2 regions of the Alteromonas gilva genome follow, and region 2 is predicted to be linked to the other one. Evidence: predicted binding sites of a transcription regulator. Region 2 holds the regulator's gene; the other holds the start of a gene.
What was found. Region 2 encodes FliA, which starts transcription of late flagellar genes. Its sites were predicted from a motif close to CTAAAGNTNNNNNNNNNNNNGCCGATA; they were not measured.
Positions count from the first base shown of each region.

Region 1: OIK42_RS12740 (flagellar protein MotY) is a predicted target of FliA. The motif match lies at 9,727-9,753, and genes of this name have one in related genera.

Region 1 is NZ_JAQQXP010000001.1:2,866,645-2,877,672, forward strand. Features, by position in the region: gene rsxC (electron transport complex subunit RsxC) at 1-1,717, shown strand, start outside; gene rsxD (electron transport complex subunit RsxD) at 1,714-2,814, shown strand; gene rsxG (electron transport complex subunit RsxG) at 2,814-3,464, shown strand; gene OIK42_RS12705 (electron transport complex subunit E) at 3,467-4,156, shown strand; gene nth (endonuclease III) at 4,162-4,794, shown strand; gene OIK42_RS12715 (GNAT family N-acetyltransferase) at 4,897-5,364, opposite strand; gene OIK42_RS12720 (rhodanese-like domain-containing protein) at 5,357-5,755, opposite strand; gene gloA (lactoylglutathione lyase) at 6,244-6,627, shown strand; gene glpQ (glycerophosphodiester phosphodiesterase) at 6,632-7,642, shown strand; gene OIK42_RS12735 (GlxA family transcriptional regulator) at 7,792-8,745, shown strand; gene OIK42_RS12740 (flagellar protein MotY) at 8,820-9,698, opposite strand; gene rnt (ribonuclease T) at 9,897-10,538, shown strand; gene OIK42_RS12750 (peroxiredoxin) at 10,607-11,028, opposite strand, start outside.
Region 2 is NZ_JAQQXP010000001.1:1,579,135-1,590,162, reverse strand. Features, by position in the region: gene OIK42_RS06995 (protein-glutamate methylesterase/protein-glutamine glutaminase) at 1-610, opposite strand, end outside; gene OIK42_RS06990 (chemotaxis protein CheA) at 634-2,865, opposite strand; gene OIK42_RS06985 (protein phosphatase CheZ) at 2,878-3,627, opposite strand; gene cheY (chemotaxis response regulator CheY) at 3,663-4,046, opposite strand; gene OIK42_RS06975 (RNA polymerase sigma factor FliA) at 4,091-4,819, opposite strand; gene OIK42_RS06970 (MinD/ParA family ATP-binding protein) at 4,821-5,681, opposite strand; gene flhF (flagellar biosynthesis GTPase FlhF) at 5,678-7,060, opposite strand; gene flhA (flagellar biosynthesis protein FlhA) at 7,091-9,193, opposite strand; gene flhB (flagellar biosynthesis protein FlhB) at 9,360-10,484, opposite strand; gene fliR (flagellar biosynthetic protein FliR) at 10,500-11,028, opposite strand, start outside.

The DNA.
Region 1 (11,028 bases), 1.3 Mb from region 2:
AAAAGTGTGCGCCGATAATGCCCATATCCGGGTTGTACAGATCCCAACCAAATATCCGGCGGGCGGGGAAAAACAGCTTATTCAGGTGCTGACAGGTCGTGAAGTACCGCGCACCGGCTTACCAGCTGATGTCGGTGTGATGATGTTTAATGTGGGTACCTGCTATGCCATTGCTGACGCGGTGCTATACGGCAAGCCATTAATTCAGCGCGTGGTTACCCTTACCGGTGAAGCGCTGCAAAAACCCCAGAATGTGTGGGCGCTGATTGGCACGCCCATACAGCAGTTACTCAATCATGCCCATTACCAGATAAAACGACAGAAAACGCCCACCGTCATTATGGGCGGCCCCATGATGGGCTTTACGCTGCCGTCAGTTGACGTGCCAGTGGTAAAAATTACCAACTGCATATTGGTGCCGGCCAAAAAAGAACTGAACATGAGTCAACGAGAGCTCGCCTGTATTCGCTGCAGCGCCTGTGCAGATGTTTGTCCGGCGAGCTTACTGCCCCAACAGATGTATTGGCACAGTAAAGCCGGCGAGCTCGACAAAGCCGAAGACTATAATCTGTTTGATTGTATCGAATGCGGTGCCTGCGCTTTTGTTTGCCCCAGTGAAATTCCGCTGGTGCATTATTACCGCAAAGCCAAATCACAAATTCGTATTCAACGCGACGAGAAAGACAAAGCAGAGAAATCACGGCAACGATTTGAAGCCCGCAAAGCCAGACTCGAAAAAGAAAAACAAGAACGCGAGGCTAAACACCAAAAGGCAGCGGCGGCGCGTAAACAGGTCAAACAAACCAGTGACGATGATAGCAACTCAGCAAAAGACAAAGTAGCGGCAGCACTGGCTCGTGCCAAAGCCAAAAAAGCCAGCCAATCAGACATTACTGCGTCAACACCTGAAGATCCAGCAACAACGTCACCGGCAGATAACGTGGAGCCGGCTGATAACAAGGCTAAAGTTGCGGCGGCGGTAGCCCGCGCAAAAGCTAAACGCGCCCGGCAAACCGAAGACAACGACGGCTCAGCAGACAAAGACACTGAGACTGAGAATAAAGCGACCACCAGCGCCGATACCGAGCGCCAGGCAAAGGTCGCAGCAGCGGTAGCCAGAGCAAAAGCCAAAAAAGCAGCGGCCCAACAAAGCAACGATACGGCGCAGTCTGACACGACCCGGGCACAGCCTGAGGATAGCCGGGCTAACGTGCCACAGGCAACTGACAACGCGCCCACCGAGGACTCGCCGGAAGCGCAGCGCAAAGCAAAAATTGCTGCGGCTGTGGCCCGTGCCAAGGCGAAGAAAGCCGGCACACATAGCAACACAGAAACCGAACATACTGATACCAAGCCAGAAAGCGCAGACGCAGACATCGACACGTCATCGCAGTCTAACAGCAAAGTCACTATTGATGATTCGCCTGAAGCGCGGCGCAAAGCAAAAATTGCGGCGGCCGTGGCGCGCGCCAAGGCTAAAAAAGCGGCGACACAACAAGCCAGCCCAGACGACGCGCCAACGCCAGGTAACAACACACCTGAGGATACGCCGGAGGCACAGCCTGCCGAAACAAACAATGATGGCGACGCTGCAACAACGGATACTTCACCAGCGGCACAGCGCAGCGCCAAAATTGCCGCAGCCGTTGCCCGTGCCAAAGCAAAAAAAGCGCAGCGTGAAAACCAAGGTAATGACGAAGGTAATACAGACGCATGAAATTAGCCGTATCGAGTTCACCCCATCAGCACGTCAGGCGCACCACCGATCAAGTAATGCGTCTGGTGCTTTACGCTATGATCCCGGGTGTGCTTGCGCAAGTCTGGTTTTTTGGCTGGGGCGTGTTCTGGCAAATGCTTATTGCTCTGGCAACAGCGCTGGTAACTGAGGCCGCCATTGTTGCCTTGCGAAAACGCGAGATAGGTCAGGCACTGGGAGACTACAGTGCTGTTGTTACAGCGCTGTTACTGGCAGTCAGCTTACCGCCGCTATTACCCTGGTGGATGACCGTTGTAGGGACGTTTTTCGCCATTGCCATTGTTAAACAGTTATACGGTGGTTTGGGTTATAACCTGTTTAACCCTGCCATGGCAGCCTACGTCATGTTGTTAATCTCCTTTCCCGCGGCTATGAGTAGCTGGTTACCCCCGGCTGACTTAGCCAGGCACACCATTGGTATCTTTGATGCTTTGCAGCTTATTGTGGGAGGTTTTGACAGTGCCGGCTATAACACTCTGCAGTTGCGTGCCGGTATCGACGGCGTGACCATGGCCACGCCGCTGGATTATGTAAAAACACAAATTGGCCAGGGCTACACTTATACCGAGGCCTTAAGCCATTCACTGTTTAACGATACGCTATGGTCATCGGCCAGTGCGGGCTGGACCTGGGTTGCTTTGCTTTACGCAGCAGGTGGCCTGGCGCTCATTCAACTGAGAGTTATTAGCTGGCATATTCCGTTGTCTTTGCTGGCTGGCGTTGCGGTGACAGCGACCCTGTTAACCCTGCTCGATGGTGACTTATACGGCTCGGCACTGTTCCATTGGAGCAACGGTGCCATTATGTTCGGCGCGTTTTTTATTGCCACCGATCCGGTGTCAGCGTCGACCACGCCCAGAGGCCGGCTCATATTTGGCGCGGCGATCGGCTTTTGGACCGTCATTATCCGAACCTTTGGTGGTTACCCTGATGCTATTGCATTTAGCGTTATCATTATGAATATGGCGGTACCATTGATTGATTACTACACCCAGCCAACAGTATACGGGCAACACCGTGGGCCTAAGAAGAAGGCCAATCAACAGGGAGAGTCGTAATGCCCTTATCAAGCATCGGTAAAAATGGCCTGATACTCGCCGCTTTTGCGGTTGTGACAACGGGGTTAATCGCCCTGACCTATGATGGCACCAAGCACAAAATTGATGCCCAACGGGCGGCTAAAAAGCTTTCAACGTTAAATCAGGTTATTCCGCCAGATTATTACAATAACCGCCTGTTTATGGACTGTATTGAAGTTAATGCCAGCGCACTGGGGCGTGAGTCCAAGTCCGTTTACCGCGCTCGACAGGATGGTTCTGATAAAGCTTTAGCCGTTGAGTTTACTGCGCCGGATGGCTACAGCGGTAACATTGATCTCATCCTTGGGGTATCATCCGATGGCGAAGTACTGGGCGTACGCGTATTAGAACATGCTGAAACCCCCGGACTGGGTGATAAAATTGAAATGAGCGTAAGCGACTGGATGCTATCTTTTAATGGCAAATCTTACTCACAAGAGAACGCTAAACGCTGGCGGGTAAAAAAAGACGGTGGTCAGTTTGATCAGTTTACCGGCGCCACCATTACCCCCCGCGCGGTGGTCAGCAGTGTTGCCCGGGCGCTGGCGTACATCAACGATAACCAGTCTGCGCTGTTTAACCAACCGGCAAACTGTCAGGTATCGGCTGACCGTGAACAACAAGGGTAAATATGTATAAACAACTCGTTGTCGATGGACTCTGGAAAAACAACCCGGCGCTGGTGCAGCTTTTAGGCCTGTGCCCGTTGTTAGCGGTGACTTCAAGTGTGATTAATGGTCTTGGCCTTGGCCTGGCGACAATGTTAGTGTTGATTGGCTCTAACGCTACGGTGTCAGTCATTCGCCACTGGGTAACATCAGCCATACGGATCCCGGTATTTGTGATGATCATCGCAGCCTTTGTAACCATCATTCAGTTACTAATGAATGCCTACACCTATGAACTGTTTTTAGCCCTGGGCATTTTTATACCGCTAATCGTCACCAACTGCGCCATTATTGGTCGTGCCGAAGCCTTTGCATCAAAAAATTCACTCCCCAATGCTGCCTTCGACGGCCTCATGATGGGCGCAGGCTTTACCTTTATTCTGGTTGCGCTGGGCGGTTTACGCGAAATCCTGGGCAATGGCACCCTGCTTAATGGTGCCGAGCGACTGTTTGGCGCCGGTGCTGAACAGTGGACAATCACTCTGTTTACTACCGAGCATCCTTTTTTGCTGGCTATACTACCGCCGGGCGCTTTTTTAGGCATGGGCCTGCTCATTGCGGCAAAGAACATTATTGATAAAAAGCTCGCCGAAAAGGCCGCTAGCAAAGACACTAAAACCGTTGTGCGGGCCCGGGTCACTGCAGAGAGTTAGATGGAATGAATAAAGCGAAACGACTGGAAATACTCACCCGCCTGCGTGATGCCAATCCGCACCCTACCACAGAACTTAACTTTTCCAGCCCATTTGAGTTATTGGTTGCGGTCACCCTGTCAGCACAGGCCACTGACGTGAGTGTTAACAAAGCCACCGATAAACTCTTTCCGGTAGCCAATACCCCCGAAGCTATTGTGGCGCTGGGCGTTGACGGTCTGCGCGATTATATAAAAACCATTGGCTTGTTTAATTCCAAAGCGCAAAACGTTTATAAGCTGTGTCAGATACTTATTGAGCAGCATAATAGCGAAGTACCCGAGAGCCGTGAAGCTCTTGAAGCACTGCCAGGTGTTGGCAGGAAAACCGCGAATGTGGTGCTGAACACCGCGTTTGGCTGGCCGACCATTGCCGTGGACACGCATATCTATCGCGTCTCTAACCGCACCAAATTTGCCATGGGCAAAGATGTAGTTGCAGTAGAACAAAAGCTAGAAAAAGTGGTACCAAAAGAATTTAAAGTGGACGTTCACCACTGGCTGATTCTGCATGGCCGCTACACCTGTATTGCCCGTAAACCGCGCTGCGGCTCGTGCATTATTGAGGACTTGTGTGAGTTTAAAGAGAAAACGGAATAGGCCTGCTGGCACATTGAGCCAATAAGCTAAACTCACTCAACTGCGCCATTGGCCAATGACATATACGATAACTATTTGTTTAAACGCTTAAGCTAAGCATATTTACTGATCATCTGTCGCTATGTCAATTGACATAATGCGCCAGTCAGATTCAATTTGGGCACCGTGACGAACATAAAACCGTTGAGCCTTACTATTATCGGTTAGTACCTCCCATTTAATTTTGGAGCACTTGTTTTCTGCCGCCTCTTGGCGAGCATAGTTAAATAGCTCATGCCCCACCCCTAAACCACGGTACACCGTTGAAACATAAAATTCTTTAATCACTAACCACGGACATAAGTCGTAAGTAAATGGTTGAAAGAAATAGACCAATATACCTTCTATATCTTCTTCTACAGTTGCAACCAATACCTCAATACTTTTTTGCTCAAATAGATAATAGCCAAGTTTAGGTACAGTAACCCGGAACTTGTGGATATAACCTTCAAAAACAGCCAGTTCCTGCATCAATTCCAGAACGCGCGCGCAATCTGCTGATTGCGCTTTGCGAATAACGACGTTACTCATCAGACTTGAGCTCAAAACCTTCGTCAAGCCAACCTGTGACACCACCAATCATTTTTTTAACCGGACGCCCTAGCTTAGCCAACTTTATCGCAGCCTTTTCTGTGGCATTACAATGAGGGCCGGCGCAATAAACAACAAATACGGTCTCTTTGGGATACTCCGCTAATCTCTCCTGGTTTATTGTTGTATAGGGCATAAGGGTTGCGCCTTCGATATATCCTCGTTTCGCAGTTTCCAGCCCTCTGACATCCAATAAAATAAAGTCATACAAATCATTATTCATGGCATAATGAACATCCCAACAGTCTGTTTCAAACCTTTGCAATGACTGAAAATATTCTAACGCTTCAGCGCTCGAAGCTGGTTGAGGTCGTACAACGTTAGACGGCATAAATACTCCTTTTAATTGATGTACAGATTTCATTTCTCAGGCCCATTATTGATGCAATTCAGCCTTCGTGAAACTGTCCAAATAGACTATTATCGATAATATTTAGACATACCAGCAAGCGCTGACAACCTATCAAAATACCTACTCTGATTTAAAGAGGTATCGCTGCGTTGAACAGACTTGCGCCGTTGAGCTATTGACATTGCCGGGAAATACTCACCCTGGTTAATACTGCACAGCAATCCGCTGCAACCTTAGCCAATCATAAGAATCGCTTCACTGAATCAACAAAGCTATAAGCCTGCTTAATCAGTGCTGGCTTTTTAGCTCTCATCTAAATAATCATTATGCCCGCAGCACCGACACGTTTTGCGATGCTGCGATACATCTGTATCTACGTTAAAACTCGCTTAAATGAAGGACAATTCACTGTCATAATGCTGACAAACATCGTTATTAAACTATGAATGCACATTAAGGAGTTATGTATGCGAATGCTGCACACCATGCTGCGCGTGAAAGATCTTGACGCATCACTGAAGTTTTATGTTGATACCATGGGTATGAAACTGCTGCGCCAGAGTGAGAATACCGAATATGAATACACGCTGGCCTTTGTAGGCTATGCCGACGAAAGCGAACAAGCAGTACTTGAACTCACCTACAACTGGGGTGATAACCAGTATGACATGGGCAATGCCTATGGCCATGTGGCCTTTGCCGTGGATAATATTTACGCCTTTTGCGAGCAGCTCGAAGCCAAAGGGGCTGATGTCTACCGCAAGCCGGGGCCAGTCAAAGGCGGCAAAACGGTAATTGCATTTGTACGCGATCCCGATGGCTATGCCATAGAGTTAATTCAACCCGAGTAATCTGATGAACAAAACATTAAAATGGATAAAATCAGCTGGCCTTAGCATTGCCGTCGCGAGTTTGTATTCAGCTAAGGTCTGCGCCTTTGACATCATCGCTCACCGCGGTGCATCAGGCTACCTGCCCGAGCATACCCTCGCGGCTATGGCCATGGCGTACGCCCAACAGCCCGATTATATCGAGCAGGATCTGGTGTTAACCAAAGATGACCAACTGGTTGTTCTGCACGACATCCACCTGGAAACAGTTACCAACGTTGAGCAGGTTTTCCCGCAGCGCCACCGGGAAGACGGGCGTTATTACGCGCTGGATTTTACCCTTGCCGAATTAAAAACGCTTACCGTGCACGAACGGACCAAAGCCGATGGCTTACCGGTTTTTAAAAATCGCTATCAGGGTAATGGGCATTTTAGCGTGGCAACGTTTGAAGAGCACCTGAGCTCAATTACCTCGCTGAATAACACCACCGGGCAGAATATTGGCCTGTATACCGAAATAAAGTCGCCGGGCTGGCACCGCGCACAGGGTCACGATATCAGCGCGCGCCTGTTAGAGGTGCTGCGTCAGCATAACCTTGATTCAGCAGATGCCAATATTTATGTGCAATGTTTTAACTTTGACGAAATCAAGCGCTTACGCGATTCGCTCAATGCAAAGGTTAAATTAGTGCAACTCATTGCAGAAAATAGCTGGCAGGAAACGCCCACAGATTACGATAACCTGAAAACACCAGCGGGCATACGCAAGTTGCAAGACTATGTTCAGGGTATTGGCCCCTGGCTTGGCCATGTTACCCAATCTACTCCAGAGCAACCCAGCACCGCGTTGGCGCCCTGGGTTGAGGCTGCGCAGCAGGCCGGTTTAGTGATCCACCCCTATACTTTTCGCATGGATCAGTTACCTGCGGGAATAAGTGCTGAGCAGTTACTTTATCTGATTGTTGAGAAGTGGCAGTTTGATGGTGTGTTTACCGATCAGGTGCCACCGGTAAAAGCCTTTCTCACGGAGCAGTAATCCATTACTGAGCCGGCAACAAAACGGTAATCTATCGCGTTGTTTAATCAGCAGTAATGACGATGGCAGGTTTGGTTGTATGATAGTCATATCAGCAACAGACTAACCAGGCATAGTCTTATTTCTGTTAGACAATGCGAGAGAAAAACATGACCAAAATCGTTTGCATCCTGGCCTATGAGGGCGTGGAACTGCTCGACCTTGCCGGCCCACAATCCGCATTTCATGAAGCCAACCAGGTAAAGCCGGGCAACTATAAACTGCTGGTGGTTGGCTTTAAAATTGCGCCAGTCACCTGCGAAGCCGGCATGGCTATCATCCCCGAACAAACAATCAATGACGTTGAACGCTGTCACACCTTAATTATCCCCGGCGGCGCTGGCAGTCGCAGCCCGTCAATCACCGAACGACATTTAGCAGCCTTAAGGCAATTAGCAGGTCGCAGTGAACGCATCGTGTCGATTTGCACCGGCGCTTACCTGCTGGCCCGAACCGGGCTGCCTTCGGGCACAATCCTGGCAACGCACTGGGCCTTCGCAAAATCGCTTAAAGCTGCCTTTCCAGCCATTGAGGTCGATAGCGCCAAACTTTACCGACAACACGGTCGCTACTGGTCGTCTGCCGGGGTTACCTCTGGCATTGATTTAACCCTGAGCCTGATAGAGCAAGACTACGGCAAGGCAACCGCGCATTATGTAGCCAGGCATCTGGTGGTGTATATGCGCCGCGCGGGTAATCAAAAACAGTATTCAGATGCCCTGGATATTCAGTCTCCTGCTGATGACAGACTAGCGTCTATCGTCAACTGGCTGCATGAGAATATGAGTCAGGAAATTACCGTCATGAGACTGGCTGAATTACTGTGCATGAGCGAACGACAGTGTCATCGGTTTTTTAAAGACAAAACCGGGTTGACACCAGCAACCTACGTTGAACGCTTTCGCATGCAGGTAGCAAGCGATATGCTGGTTAGTTCTGCCAAAGAGATTAAGGTTATTGCCTTACTGGTTGGGTTTAAATCCTATGACGGATTCAGGCGCGCCTTTGAGCGAAATTTTTCGATTTCACCCAGCGCCTACCGGCACGCGTTTCTGTTGGACTAATCGAATCGGCTGCATGCGCCTGGCAATAATGTCATATGGCTATGCAGCGGCCTTAAGGCCGCCACCTCTGAGAGTCAGGATTTCGCCATTCTTACCACCACCCGGCGGTTTTGCGCCCGCGACTGACTGGTTGTATTAGGCGCAATATGCCGTTTTTCACCATGGCCGGTGATTTCGATGCGGTTTTCCTCAATACCAAAACCAGTCAGAAATTTTTTAACCTGCTCAGCACGGCGTTCTGAAAGCTGCTGATTGTTCCAGGAGCCGCCATAACTGTCTGTATAGCCATCGAGCAGCACCAGTTCCAACTGGTTATCTTCGCGCAGGTAATCCCCTATCATGGCTAACCGGCGCTGCGAATACTTGGATAATTCGGTACTGTTTTTCTCGTAGCTGAGTACGGTGTAGCTAATATCTTCAAAACTATAGGGCAACAGGTTTGAAACACAGCTAACGAACTCCTGGTAAACCGGTCTGAAGTTGCTGGCATTTAAACCCACAGCCACCTTGTCATTGGGGTTATACCAATCCTGGTAATAAATGGTCGGCCAGAATCCCTTTTCCAGTTCGCTGAGCATGGTCCAGGCGGTATCTTCCGGCAGGTCGCCATCGTACTGGGTACGTAGCGTCATATCGGCTATCTGGCGGGCTCTGACACCGGGCATCCAGTTTGGCGGTACCGAGTAGACCGCCGCTGAGCCGAAACTTTTCGGCAGCAAATGCATGTCCAGCACGAACTCCATGTTTAACTGCTTGGATGCCTCGCTGGTAAACTGCGCTTCGCCGTAGCCCGGCAACGCGTGGCTCAAGGTACAGCTGAGCCTTGAGCTCTCGCTGAGCTGCCACTGTGAGCTCTCTACCGACGAGCGGTACTGGCGCAACGACGCCTGCGCCGTGCCCACAACAACACATAACCCTAAAGCGAAAGAATAGCGCGTAACGGATTTAAACATAATAGCCTCTGCGAATGCCCTACTACCTTATCGTCAATAGCTAAGAAAAGTTTAGCATCGGGTAGATACTCACGCTTAATATTGACATAATTCCCCGCTTATTAAGAGTTGTATTTTTCGCCTTTTCCAGCTGGCGCGCACAGCAGCGACAACGCTAGCTGGGGCCGGCCCCTCTAAACCTGTTAAATGTAGAGTAATATGCCACAAACAATGCCTCCTCTATCGCAACGATTTCGCGGTTACTTTCCGGTAATTATTGATGTTGAAACGGCCGGTTTTAACGCGCAGACCGATGCCCTGCTTGAAATTGCCGCGGTAACCCTGTCTATGGACGACAACGGCATGTTACATCCAGATCAAACCTACCACGCACATGTTGACCCTTTTGAGGGGGCAAATCTGGAAACAGCGGCACTGGATTTTAACGGTATCGATCCCAATTGTGCGTTACGCGGTGCAATAGCCGAAGACGAGGCAATGAAAGGATTATGCAAACATGTGCGCAAACTGCAAAAAGCCGCCGACTGTCAACGCAGCGTAATAGTGGCCCATAACGCCACGTTTGATCAAAGTTTTGTTAATGCGGCAATCGAACGCTGCAATATTAAGCGCACGCCCTTTCATCCCTTTGTGTCCTTCGATACCACGACCCTGGCAGGGCTTGCTGTTGGCCAGACGGTCTTAGTGAAGGCATGCCAGGCAGCGGGCGTCAGCTTTGATCAAAAAGAAGCCCACTCGGCTCTGTACGATGCCCAAAAAACCGCCGAATTATTCTGTTATATCGTTAACCGCTACACCAGCCTTGGCGGCTGGCCATTGAGCGCTGACACTGACGCGTAAACACAAAAAAGCCCGGTGATAAACTCAACCGGGCTTTTGTATAAGTATTAGTTACTTACAGAATTTGCTTATAGATCGTCAGACTTTTCGCTCAGATATTTAGCTACGCCTTCCGGGCTTGCATCCATACCGGCTTTACCTTCAGTCCAACCAGCCGGGCAAACTTCACCATGGGTTTCGTGGAAGTCCAGAGCATCAACCATACGCAGCATCTCATCAATGTTACGACCCAGTGGCAGATCGTTGACGACCTGGTGACGAACCTGACCTTCAGCATCAATCAGGAATGAACCACGGAATGCAACGCCTGCGTCCGGGTGTTCTACGTCATAGGCCTGACAAATTTCGTGCTTAGTATCAGCTACCAAGGTGTACTTCACTGCACCAATACCGCCTTCTTTAACCGGCGTATTGCGCCATGCGTTGTGCGAGAACTGAGAATCGATAGAGACACCGATAACTTCAACACCACGTTTGGTAAACTCTTCGT
Region 2 (11,028 bases):
GGCAACGATAGCGTTTACCGCTGCGTTTTATCTGCGAGACAGTTTCTACTTCTTCAACACCACCTTGCTGACCGCTGAGCAATCCGGAGCCGCGCACAAAGGTCGACTTGGGCGCATTGGTAGGCATTACCCGGCCAGGGGGTTTGGCTGGTTGAACAGGTTTGCCTGGCGACTCCGACGAAAGCCGGTTGAGTCGACCCGACATTAACGGCGTACGGCGAGCCAGCATGCGAACTTTGGCACGTAGCGTTGTCGCAGCGTCACTGCGGTCTTTAGCAATATCTTCAAATTTCTTAGGCAGGAAATCAACCGCGCCGGCGTCTAAAGCATCAAGTGTGGCTGTAGCGCCTTCGCTGGTCAACGAAGAAAACATGATAATGGATACGGGACACTCGCTCATGATGCGTTTGACCGCTTCTATGCCATCCATTAATGGCATTTCCACATCCATCGTTACAACATCCGGGCGTAAAGACTTTACCATTTCAATAGCCTGACGCCCGTTTGCTGCCTCACCAACCACCTCCAGAGAGGGATCAGCATTTAAAATATCTTTTACCCGACGGCGATAAAAACTCGAATCGTCGACCACCAGGACTTTGTAGGCCATTAACCAGCAATCCTCTTAACTCGTTACTTAATAATTTTACGCGCGTAACGTTTCAGCAAGTTCGGAATATCAAGAATTAACGCAATACCACCGTCGGATGTAATCGTCGCTCCCGCCATACCAGGAGTGCCCTGTAATAACGCATCGAGGGGCTTGATTACCACTTCTTCCTGACCAATCAGCGCATCAACAACAAAGCCAACCTGCTTAGTGCCCATCTGCACAACCACTACGTGACCTTTGTCTCGCTCTATGTTTTTGGGCCCGCGAATCAACCATTCACCTAAGAAAAACAGCGGTATCGCTTTGGACCGTACTATCATAGTCAGCTGGCCATCGACGGTGTTGGTCTTTTTAATGTCCATGTTAATGATTTCGCTTACCGACCCTAACGGCAGGGCAAACGTTTGCTTACCAACAATGATCATCAGGGTAGGCAAGATAGCGAGCGTCAGCGGAACCTTGATTTCTAAACGGGTACCACGCCCCAGTGCAGAATCAATATTAACAGTACCATTTAACTGGTTGATCTTGGTTTTAACCACATCCATACCAACACCACGACCAGATATGTCGCTGATCTCAGTTTTGGTTGAAAACCCTGGTGCAAAAATCAAATTAAACGCTTCGACATCTGACATTCTCGCCGCCGCATCGGCATCCAAAACGCCCCGGGAAATAGCAATTTCCTTGAGTTTTTCGGCATCCATTCCCTTACCATCATCTTCGATGACAAGCAGAATATGGTCGCCTTCCTGCGAAGCGGAAAGCTTAACCTTACCCATACGGGCTTTCCCTGCAGCCTGACGGTCATCAGGCATTTCAATGCCATGGTCTACGGAATTTCGCACCAAATGCACTAAAGGATCGGCCAGCGCCTCAACCAGATTTTTATCTAAGTCGGTCTCTTCACCCTCAAGCTCCAGGGTGATTTCTTTTTTCAGCGTGCGCGCCAAATCGCGAACAACCCGTGGGAAACGACCAAACACTTTCTTGATAGGCTGCATGCGTGTCTGCATGACCGCGCCTTGCAGATCGCCGGTCACCACATCCAAATTAGCAATGGCTTTCGACATCGACTCATCGGCATTATTGATGCCAAGGCTGATCAGTCGGTTTCGAACCAGTACCAGCTCGCCCACCATATTCATGATCTGATCAAGGCGTTTGGTATCAACCCGCACGGTTGTTTCAGCTGGTGGTGGGGGTGGCGTTGATTTCTTTTCCTCTTTGCCCGCAGGTGCAGGCGACTTGGCCGCTGCCGGTGCCGCTTTGGCGGCTGGTTGCGGCGCAGGCTTGCTGGCCTCTTTAGGCGCAGGCTTTTCTTTATCCTTTGAAGTTGCAGCTGGCGCAGCGGCTTCACTACTGGCAGCAGCAGGTTTAGCCGCAGCGGCAGCAGGCCCTTTGCCCTCGCCATGCAACTGATCAAGCAGCGCTTCGAATTCATCGTCCGATATTTCGTCGCTATCATCAGAGACCGGGGCGGCCGGCGTTGCCTTTGCGGAAGGCTCTACGGCACTTTCTTTACTAAACTGCCCTTTGCCATGCAGTTCATCCAACAGCGCTTCAAATTCGTCGTCGGTAATATCATCACCACCACTGGCAGCCACTGATGCCTCGGCTTTCGGCGTTGCCTGTTTCGCTGCGCTGGCAGCACCAGGCGCTCCGCCGGTACCATGCAACTCATCAAGTAAGGCTTCGAACTCATCTTCAGAAATATCTTCGATGAGTTCAGACGAACGTGCCGTTGTGTCAGGCGTACTGACCGGCTCATCGTCTAACTCAAAGGTATCTTCGATCGGTTCTGGCTCTGCAGGTGCTGCTGGCGCTTCGGCACTATCCTCAAAGATGTTTTCATCCGCTGTTTCAGGGGTGCTGAGCTTGTGCAATGTCTCGACGAGCTGCGCGCTGGCTGGCACCAGCGGCTCACGCATTTTGACCTTTTCGAACATATCCACCACAACATCTGTGGCTTGCAGAATCGTATCCATCAATTCAGGAGTGAGTGTTCGCTGTCCATTTCGCATAACATCGAACACATTTTCGGCACCGTGACAGATCTCAACTAATTCAGTTAAAGATAAAAAGCCCGCACCGCCTTTAACGGTGTGATAGCCACGGAATATTGCATTGAGAAGATCCTTATCTTCCGGATTATTTTCCAGATCAACTAACTGCTCCTGGAGTTGTTCCAGTATTTCTCCGGCTTCCACCAGAAAGTCCTGCAAAATATCTTCATCGACATCAAAAGACATGCACCCGCTCCCCTAAAAACCCAGGCTGGACAATAAATCGTCTACATCATCCTGGCCAGACACTACGTCATCGCGTGACTCAGCATCAATAATTGGCCCCTCGGCTTTGATTTCTGTTTCAACCGACTTAGGCGCTGCACTGGGTGACTTCGACACCTCGGCACCACCAAACACGGTCAACATGTGAACCAGACTGTCTTCAACCTCTTTCACCAACTCGATCACTCTGCGGATTACCTGGCCAGTCAAATCCTGATATCCTTGAGCCATCAGTACTTCGGTTAACAACGACATAAGCTGATCGGCATTTTTGGCAGATTCTTCTAAAAACTTATCTAAATCGAGACACATCGACTTAAACTCATCAAGCTCGATCTCGCGGTTCATCAGTTTTTTCCACTCAGGCATCACACTGTCGAGTTGACCTTTCATGGTTTCAACAATCGGCATACTGCTTTCTACAGCATCCATTGTAGTATTAGCTGCTTTTTCAGTTTCTTCAATAACGTAGGTCAATCGTGTCTGTGCATCGGGAATTTCTTCGTTAGCCAGACCGGCTATGCGTTCGTCCAATTGAAAGTTGTTCAACGAGTCGTGAAGCTGACGGGTAAGCTTGCCCACTTCTGCAAATAGTTCTACGGACTCTTTCATCGCGACAGCATCCAGCAGGGCGTTAGCCGATTCATCGTCACCATTTTCTAAAAAGGTAACCAACTGCTTTGCTTCGTCCAGAGTCATGGGGACTTTCTTTTTTTCAGTCATCCAGTTGTCCTCAGGCGGTTAAACACTTAACTGAATTAACCTAAACGTTCGAATATCTTATCTAGTTTTTCTTTTAATGTAGCTGCTGTGAAAGGCTTAACAACATAGCCGTTTACGCCAGCCTGAGCGGCAGCAACAATTTGCTCTTTCTTTGCCTCAGCCGTCACCATTAACACAGGAAGATGCTTTAATTTGTCATCGGCACGAATAGCACGCAATAGATCGATACCTTGCATGCCCGGCATGTTCCAGTCCGTTACTACAAAATCAAAATCTCCTTGTTGCAGCATCGGCAATGCGGTGCTGCCATCATCGGCTTCTTGAATATTTGAGAAGCCCAAATCTTTGAGTAAGTTTTTGATAATACGTCTCATGGTAGAAAAATCGTCTACTACGAGAATTTTCATATTCTTATCCAAAATTGCCTCCAGTGAGGATAGTCATATTGTTAGTATAGTTAAGGTTACTCACCAGTCTGCCATGACCGCATACGAACTTTAAGTTTTAGCATTGCCTGGCTGTGTATTTGACTGACCCTTGACTCGCTTACCTCGAGAACCTCGCCGATTTCCCGCAGGTTCAATTCTTCATCATAATACAGGGATAAAACAATCGCTTCACGCTCTGGTAACGTAGTAATAGCATGCGCAAGCGCTTTTTGAAACGAACCTTGCATTAAATCTTCTAACGGGGAGTCCGCGCCACGGGATTCTTCCGTGGCGATAATGTCTTCCGACACTCCCAAATCTTCAATACCGACCAGCTTACCGGCATTTACCTCAGACAACATTTGATGATATTCGGTGAGCGATACATTCAAACGTGCCGCGATATCAACATCACGCGCATCACGGCCAGTCTCAGATTCTACCTGGGCGATCGCCTCAGAAATTGCCCGGCCATTGCGATGCACTGACCGCGGAGTCCAGTCACCTTTGCGGATCTCATCGAGCATGGCGCCACGAATACGGATGCCGGCAAAGGTTTCAAAGCTCGCGCCTTTGCTGCCATCAAAGTTTTTGGCTGCCTCCAGCAAACCAATCATGCCAGCCTGAATCAGGTCATCTACAATAACACTGGCCGGAAGCCGCGCCATAAGATGGTAAGCAATGCGTTTAACTAAAGAAGCATGACGCTCTACCAGCTGCGCTTTATCTGATTGCTGTTTATACGCTGCAGCTCTGCTATTCACCCTAACTCCCTGACACCTTTGGAGCGATTAATTGCTCGACGAAAAACTCCAGATGCCCACCTGGTTGCGCCGGAATTGGCCAGCTTATCGCTTTGGTTGCCAATTGGTCGATTGCTTTCGCTGCCGGCGACGTTGGAAAAGCGTCCACAATTGCCGTTTGTTTGCGCACCGCGCGGCGAATATTTTCATCGAACGGTACCGTCGCCACTAATTCTAGCGCGACATCCAGAAAACGCCCGGTAACTTTTGATAATTTACTAAATAATTCCTGACCTTCGCGGACATCCCGCACCATATTCGCAACGATTTTGAAACGGAAAATACCGTAATCACGGTTTAGAATTTTGATTAACGCGTAGGCATCGGTCAGCGAGGTCGGTTCGTCACAAACCACCACCATAATATCCTGCGCTGCACGAGAGAAACTCAGGACCATATCGGATATGCCGGCGGCGGTGTCTACAATCAGCACATCAATCTGTGAGCGCAATTCACTAAAGGCTCTGATAAGCCCTGCATGCTCAGTGGCTGACAGCTCAGTCATAGACTGACTGCCTGATGTTGCCGGCGCGATTTTTATGCCATGAGGGCCGGTAACCAGTACTTCATCTAAGGTACATTCTCCGGACAATACGTGAGACAAATTCTTCTCTACCCGTAACCCGAGCATCACATCGACGTTGGCCAGGCCAAGGTCGGCATCCAGAACCATGACCCGTTTGCCCTGTTTCGCCATGGCAATGGCAGTATTAAGAGTAATGTTGGTTTTACCAACCCCTCCTTTACCACCGGTTACGGCTATTACCTTGATTAATCTTGATTGATTCATCTTTCTTAAGCTACTCGCCTGGTCTTCAATCATACTGCCTGTGCTGTGTTTACATCGGAACTGCTAATAGTATGATTCAAACCATACTTTTTATAAAGCTTTGCTGCCAATGAGATTATAGATTTCGCATTTGCTACATGGATGTCTTCTGGCACTTGCTGGCCGTCGGCAACATAGCTGATTGGCAACTGCGCCTCAATCATATTACTGATGATCTCACCTAAACTATAGCATTCATCCAGCTTAGTGATGATACATCCCTGCAACTCAATACTCTTATATGCATCAATGATATGCTTTATTGTAGCTTGTTGCGTATTACCCTGCACAATTAAATAATTTTTTACTTGCTGACCGGCAATTTGGCTAAAGGTTGAAAGCTGGCTGATGAGTCGGCTGTCACGCTGACTAAACCCGGCCGTATCGATTAGCACTAAACGCTTATCCCGCATCTGGAACAATAAATCGGCGAGTTGCTCGCCGGACTGCGCCTTACGCACCGGACACCCAATTATCTTGCCATAGGTCGCCAACTGCTCGTAAGCGGCGATACGGTACGTATCAATAGTAATCAGTGCAACCTGATCGACGCCGTATTTTTGCGCATAACGGGCTGCCAGCTTTGCAATAGTGGTGGTTTTGCCGGTGCCGGTGGGGCCAACCAACGCCACAACCCCGCGCTGAGACAAAATATCATCATTTGAGGTCTGCAAACGATTTGACAATAGTTTTAACAGATACAGCCAGGCTTCCCGCTCATTGCACTCAGCCGGCGTGTAATGCACCATCTGCGCCGCCAGTGACTGGCTGATACCCATGTTGCACAGCTGCTGAAGCAGATAACGCTGCAATGGTTTAAGCCGGGATTGCTGCTGTTGCTGCATATCGGACAATTGAAATTGCAGCACGTTACGCAGTGAGGCGATCTCTGCGCGAATATCGGCCAGGCTCGCCCCACTGTCGCTGACCGCATCAGTTTCAGGCTCTTGCTCAGGGCTAACGCTATACGCCGACGCGTGACGGGTTGCCATTGCGGGCGCGGGTTGCTGACGTTGCGTGTCGGCAGGTCCGTTGCGTTTTTCATATTCGGCGTTCGCGGCATTGACGCGCTGGGCAACGGCGACTTTTTGTTCGGCTTGTTTTTCCATCAGTGCACGCAGGCTGTCCGGGCCGTCATCACCGATAATTTCACTCAGGGTTGGCAAGCTGCCATCCGGCTTTTTGGCACCGGCCGTCTTCGCTTTGGGCGCAATACTGATTTTGGCGTCGGGCTCTTTGTCGTAGGCCGCCACTAATTCAATACCATCGGCGACTTTGCGGTTAGACATGATTACCGCCTCACTACCCAGCTCATTTTTTACCTGACTCAATGCTTCACGCATGTCTTTGCCAAAAAATCGTCTTATCTTCATAATGACCTCAAAGGGATAAGGGGCGTCAAATTACTGACCCACCGATGACACAATACGGACCTGTTTGTCGTCCGGGATTTCCTGGTACGACAATACGTGTAAACCCATCACTGCATTTTTTAAGAAACGGGATAAAACCGGACGCAACATACCAGAGGTGAGTAGCACCGCGGGTTCACCTTCCAGCTCTTGCTGCTGGCTGGCTTGTTGCAATGACTTCTGTAAACGTTCCGCCAGGCCCGGCTCAATACCGGCACCATCTTCGCCACCCGCCTGCAACGACTGATGCAACATTTGCTCCAGTTCTGGCGCCAGGGTGATAACCGGCAGCTCAGCCCCGCCACTATTGATTTCCTGCACGATTAACCGTTTTAAAGCGATACGTACGGCTGACACCAATACGTCAGGATCCTGACTCTTAGGCGCATATTCGGTTAAGGTTTGTACTATTGTCCGCAGGTCGCGAATCGGCACGCCTTCGTATAACAAGGTTTGCAAGACTTTTACCACTGTCGCCAGCGAGATGAGATCCGGAATAAGGCCTTCTACCAGCTTAGGATTATGCTTAGCGAGAATGTCCATCAGTTGCTGTACCTCTTCAAAACCAAGCAGCTGATAGGCGTTATTGGTCAGCAACTGGCTGAGATGGGTAGCAATAACCGTGGCAGCATCCACAACGGTATAACCAAGGGTTTGGGCATGATCACGCTGACCCGGTTTAATCCATACCGCATCCAGTCCAAAGGCCGGATCTTTGGTTTTGCGCCCTTCGAGCTTACCAAATACCTGACCAGGGTTAATGGCCAGCTCTTCTTCATGACTCACATCCGCATCGCCAATAGTCACCCCTAACATAGAAATGTGATAAGCATTGGGATCTAAATCGAGGTTATCGCGAATATGTACCGGCGGAATCAAAAAGCCTAATTCCTGAGAAAGTTTTTTACGGACACCTTTAATGCGCGTCAGTAATTCTCCGCCCTGGGTTTTATCAACCAGAGGAATAAGACGATACCCTACTTCCAGGCCAATGGTGTCAACATGTTGTACGTCATCCCACCCCAGCTCTTTTATTTCAGTGGGGGCTCTGTTATCCATATCGTTGTCAACCGCCGGCAGGTTGGCTTCTTTTTCGCTACGTTTCTCGGCATAGGTTTGGTAGTACGCATAGCCACCAGCCAGCGCCGAAAAGCCCAGAAATGCAACATGCGGCATACCCGGCACAATCCCCATTACAAACAGGATCCCCGAGGCAATGTATAACGCTCTTTGGTTGCCTAACTGGGTACTAATCTCGGTGCCCATTTCCTGAGTATCATTTTCCCGCGTAACAATGATTGCCGTTGCAACGGATAACAACAGTGAAGGAATCTGCGCCACCAGACCATCACCAATGGTCAAAATTGTATATACTTCAAGCGCATTACCAAAGCTCAGGTCATGCTGAATCATGCCAATAAACAGGCCACCTACGATGTTGATCATCATAATGTAGAGGCCGGCGGTGGCATCACCTTTTACAAATTTTGACGCACCGTCCATGGAACCATAAAAGTCAGCTTCAGCGGTGATATCTTCGCGCCGCTTGCGGGCTTCATCCTGATCGATATAACCTGCGTTAAGATCGGCATCGATGGCCATCTGTTTACCGGGCATAGCATCAAGGGTGAATCGCGCGCTAACCTCAGAAATACGTCCGGCACCCGCCGTAACCACCTTAAAGTTAATGATCAGCAAGATAGCAAAGACCACCACGCCCACAGCATAGTTGCCGCCGATGACGACCTCACCAAAGGCTTCAATCACTTTACCCGCGGCATCGCCGCCCTCATGACCATGAAGCAACACGATGCGGGTAGACGCCACATTCAGGGCTAATCGCAATACCGTGGCAATTAACAAAACAAGAGGGAAAATACCAAAGTCCACGGGGCGCTGGGTGAGTACTGCCACCAGGATGATGACCAGCGAGAGCGCAATGTTAAAGCTAAACAGTACATCCAGTAATATGGGCGGCATGGGCAGAATAACCATGCCCATTATCGCTAGCAGCACCACCGGCAACCCTATACCCTGGGTATATTTTTGCAGTTGCGCTTTATCGAAACGCTGTAAGTAATTTGATAGCACCATAAGAGCGACTTCTCACTAACCGTTTTTTGACACTTTGGTTGGCTTTGGCAGGAATTAACCTGATCTTCTCAGTATTACTTTAATTCTCTTCAATCCTCGTGCCAGCTTTTTTTGACGGTTGCTCAAGTGCGCATAAAACCATCAACAAGAGTTAGCGATATCGCAATTAATAACGCATATCCTGTGGTATCGGCAGATCCCGTGTTAACGGTTTTGGTCGTTTTGCCTTACCCGCCCGGTGCGCTTTTAACTGAAATACGTACGCTAACACCTGGGCAACAGCCATAAATAAGCGATGTGGAATTTCATCGTCCACTTCGGTGGTGTAGTAAATTGCCCGGGTAAGCATTGGTGTGGGAATAAGCGGTACGCCGTGGGCGGTAGCAATTTTACGAATATGCATTGCCAGTTCATCAGACCCTTTGGCAATCACTACAGGGGCTCGATTACCATCCTGATCGTACTTTAAAGCCACCGAGTAATGGGTAGGGTTGGTCACAACCACATCGGCATTTGGCACTTCTTTCATCATTCGCCGTGCCGCGGCCTGATACTGTAACCGACGGATCCGTCCTTTAACCTGGGGATCGCCCTCTGAGTTTTTACGTTCGTCTTTGACTTCCTGCTTCGACATTTTCATCTGTTCTTTGTGCTTATAGGCCTGATATGGCACATCGAACAAAGCAATGGGTATCATTCCGAGGGTCAGTAAAAAGAACGCCCATTCGATCATTTCCAGCGCGTGAAAAACGTTCAGAGGGTAGATCTCCTGATCTAAATGCAGCGCTTCATCCTGAAAAAGTGACAATGCAATCAACGCCATAGAGCCGATCACCACAAACTTGGCAATAGCCTTTAGTAATTCAACGATACCGTTTATGCCAAACATACGTTTTAAACCCGCCATCGGGCTGAGTTTTTGAAATCGTGGTTTGGCCGAATACCAGGTAAAGTTATAGCCGCCTAATGCAATTGAGCCGTAAATCCCGGCAATCATGGCCACCAGCATAAACGAGATCACCGGCACACTGATTTGCAAAAAGGCCTCACCCCATGCCGAAAACATATGCGTGGGATCGTAGGTTTCGTCACGCGACAGCGTAAATACCCGCGCCATCACTTTAAACAAGGCCTCGGCAATGTAGCTGCCATACAACAGCAACGTTATGCTACTGGCAATCAACACCAGAGTAGTAGAAAGCTCCCTTGAGCGGGCAATTTGCCCTTTTCGACGGGACTGGGATTTTCGTTTCGCCGTGGGGTCTTCTGTTTTTTCTGATGAATCAGCCATGACTTATCCGCACCGTTAGCTGGGACAAACCAACAACAATTCACACATAAACTGCTGTGCGCGCTGCCATTGATTTTCAAAGTGAGTAGAAAAGTTATCAAGCGTTAGCCAGATAATAATTAGCCCCATAATCTGGGCAATCGAGAAACCGATACTGAAGATGTTGAGCTGTGGCGCAGCCTTGGTCATCACACCAAAGGCCAGATTCACGATCAGCAGCGAAATAATCGGCGCTAATGCCAGCGTAAGGGCCGCCACAAACATCCAGCTGCCAAAATGCGCGATGTCGCGTAACTGCTCGCGGGCAAACCAGCCATCCCCGATAGGGAAGGCATCAAAACTCATCACTATCATTTGAATCATCGACAAGTGACCATCCATTCCCCAGAACAGCAACGTCGCCAGGATCAGGTAGAACTGACCAACAGCCGGGACATTAATGCCATTGATGGGGTCAACAATACTGGCGAACCCCAGGCCTGTTTGCATAGCGATAACCTGACCGGCCAATACAAAGGTATTGAGGACCAGCATAGAAATAAAG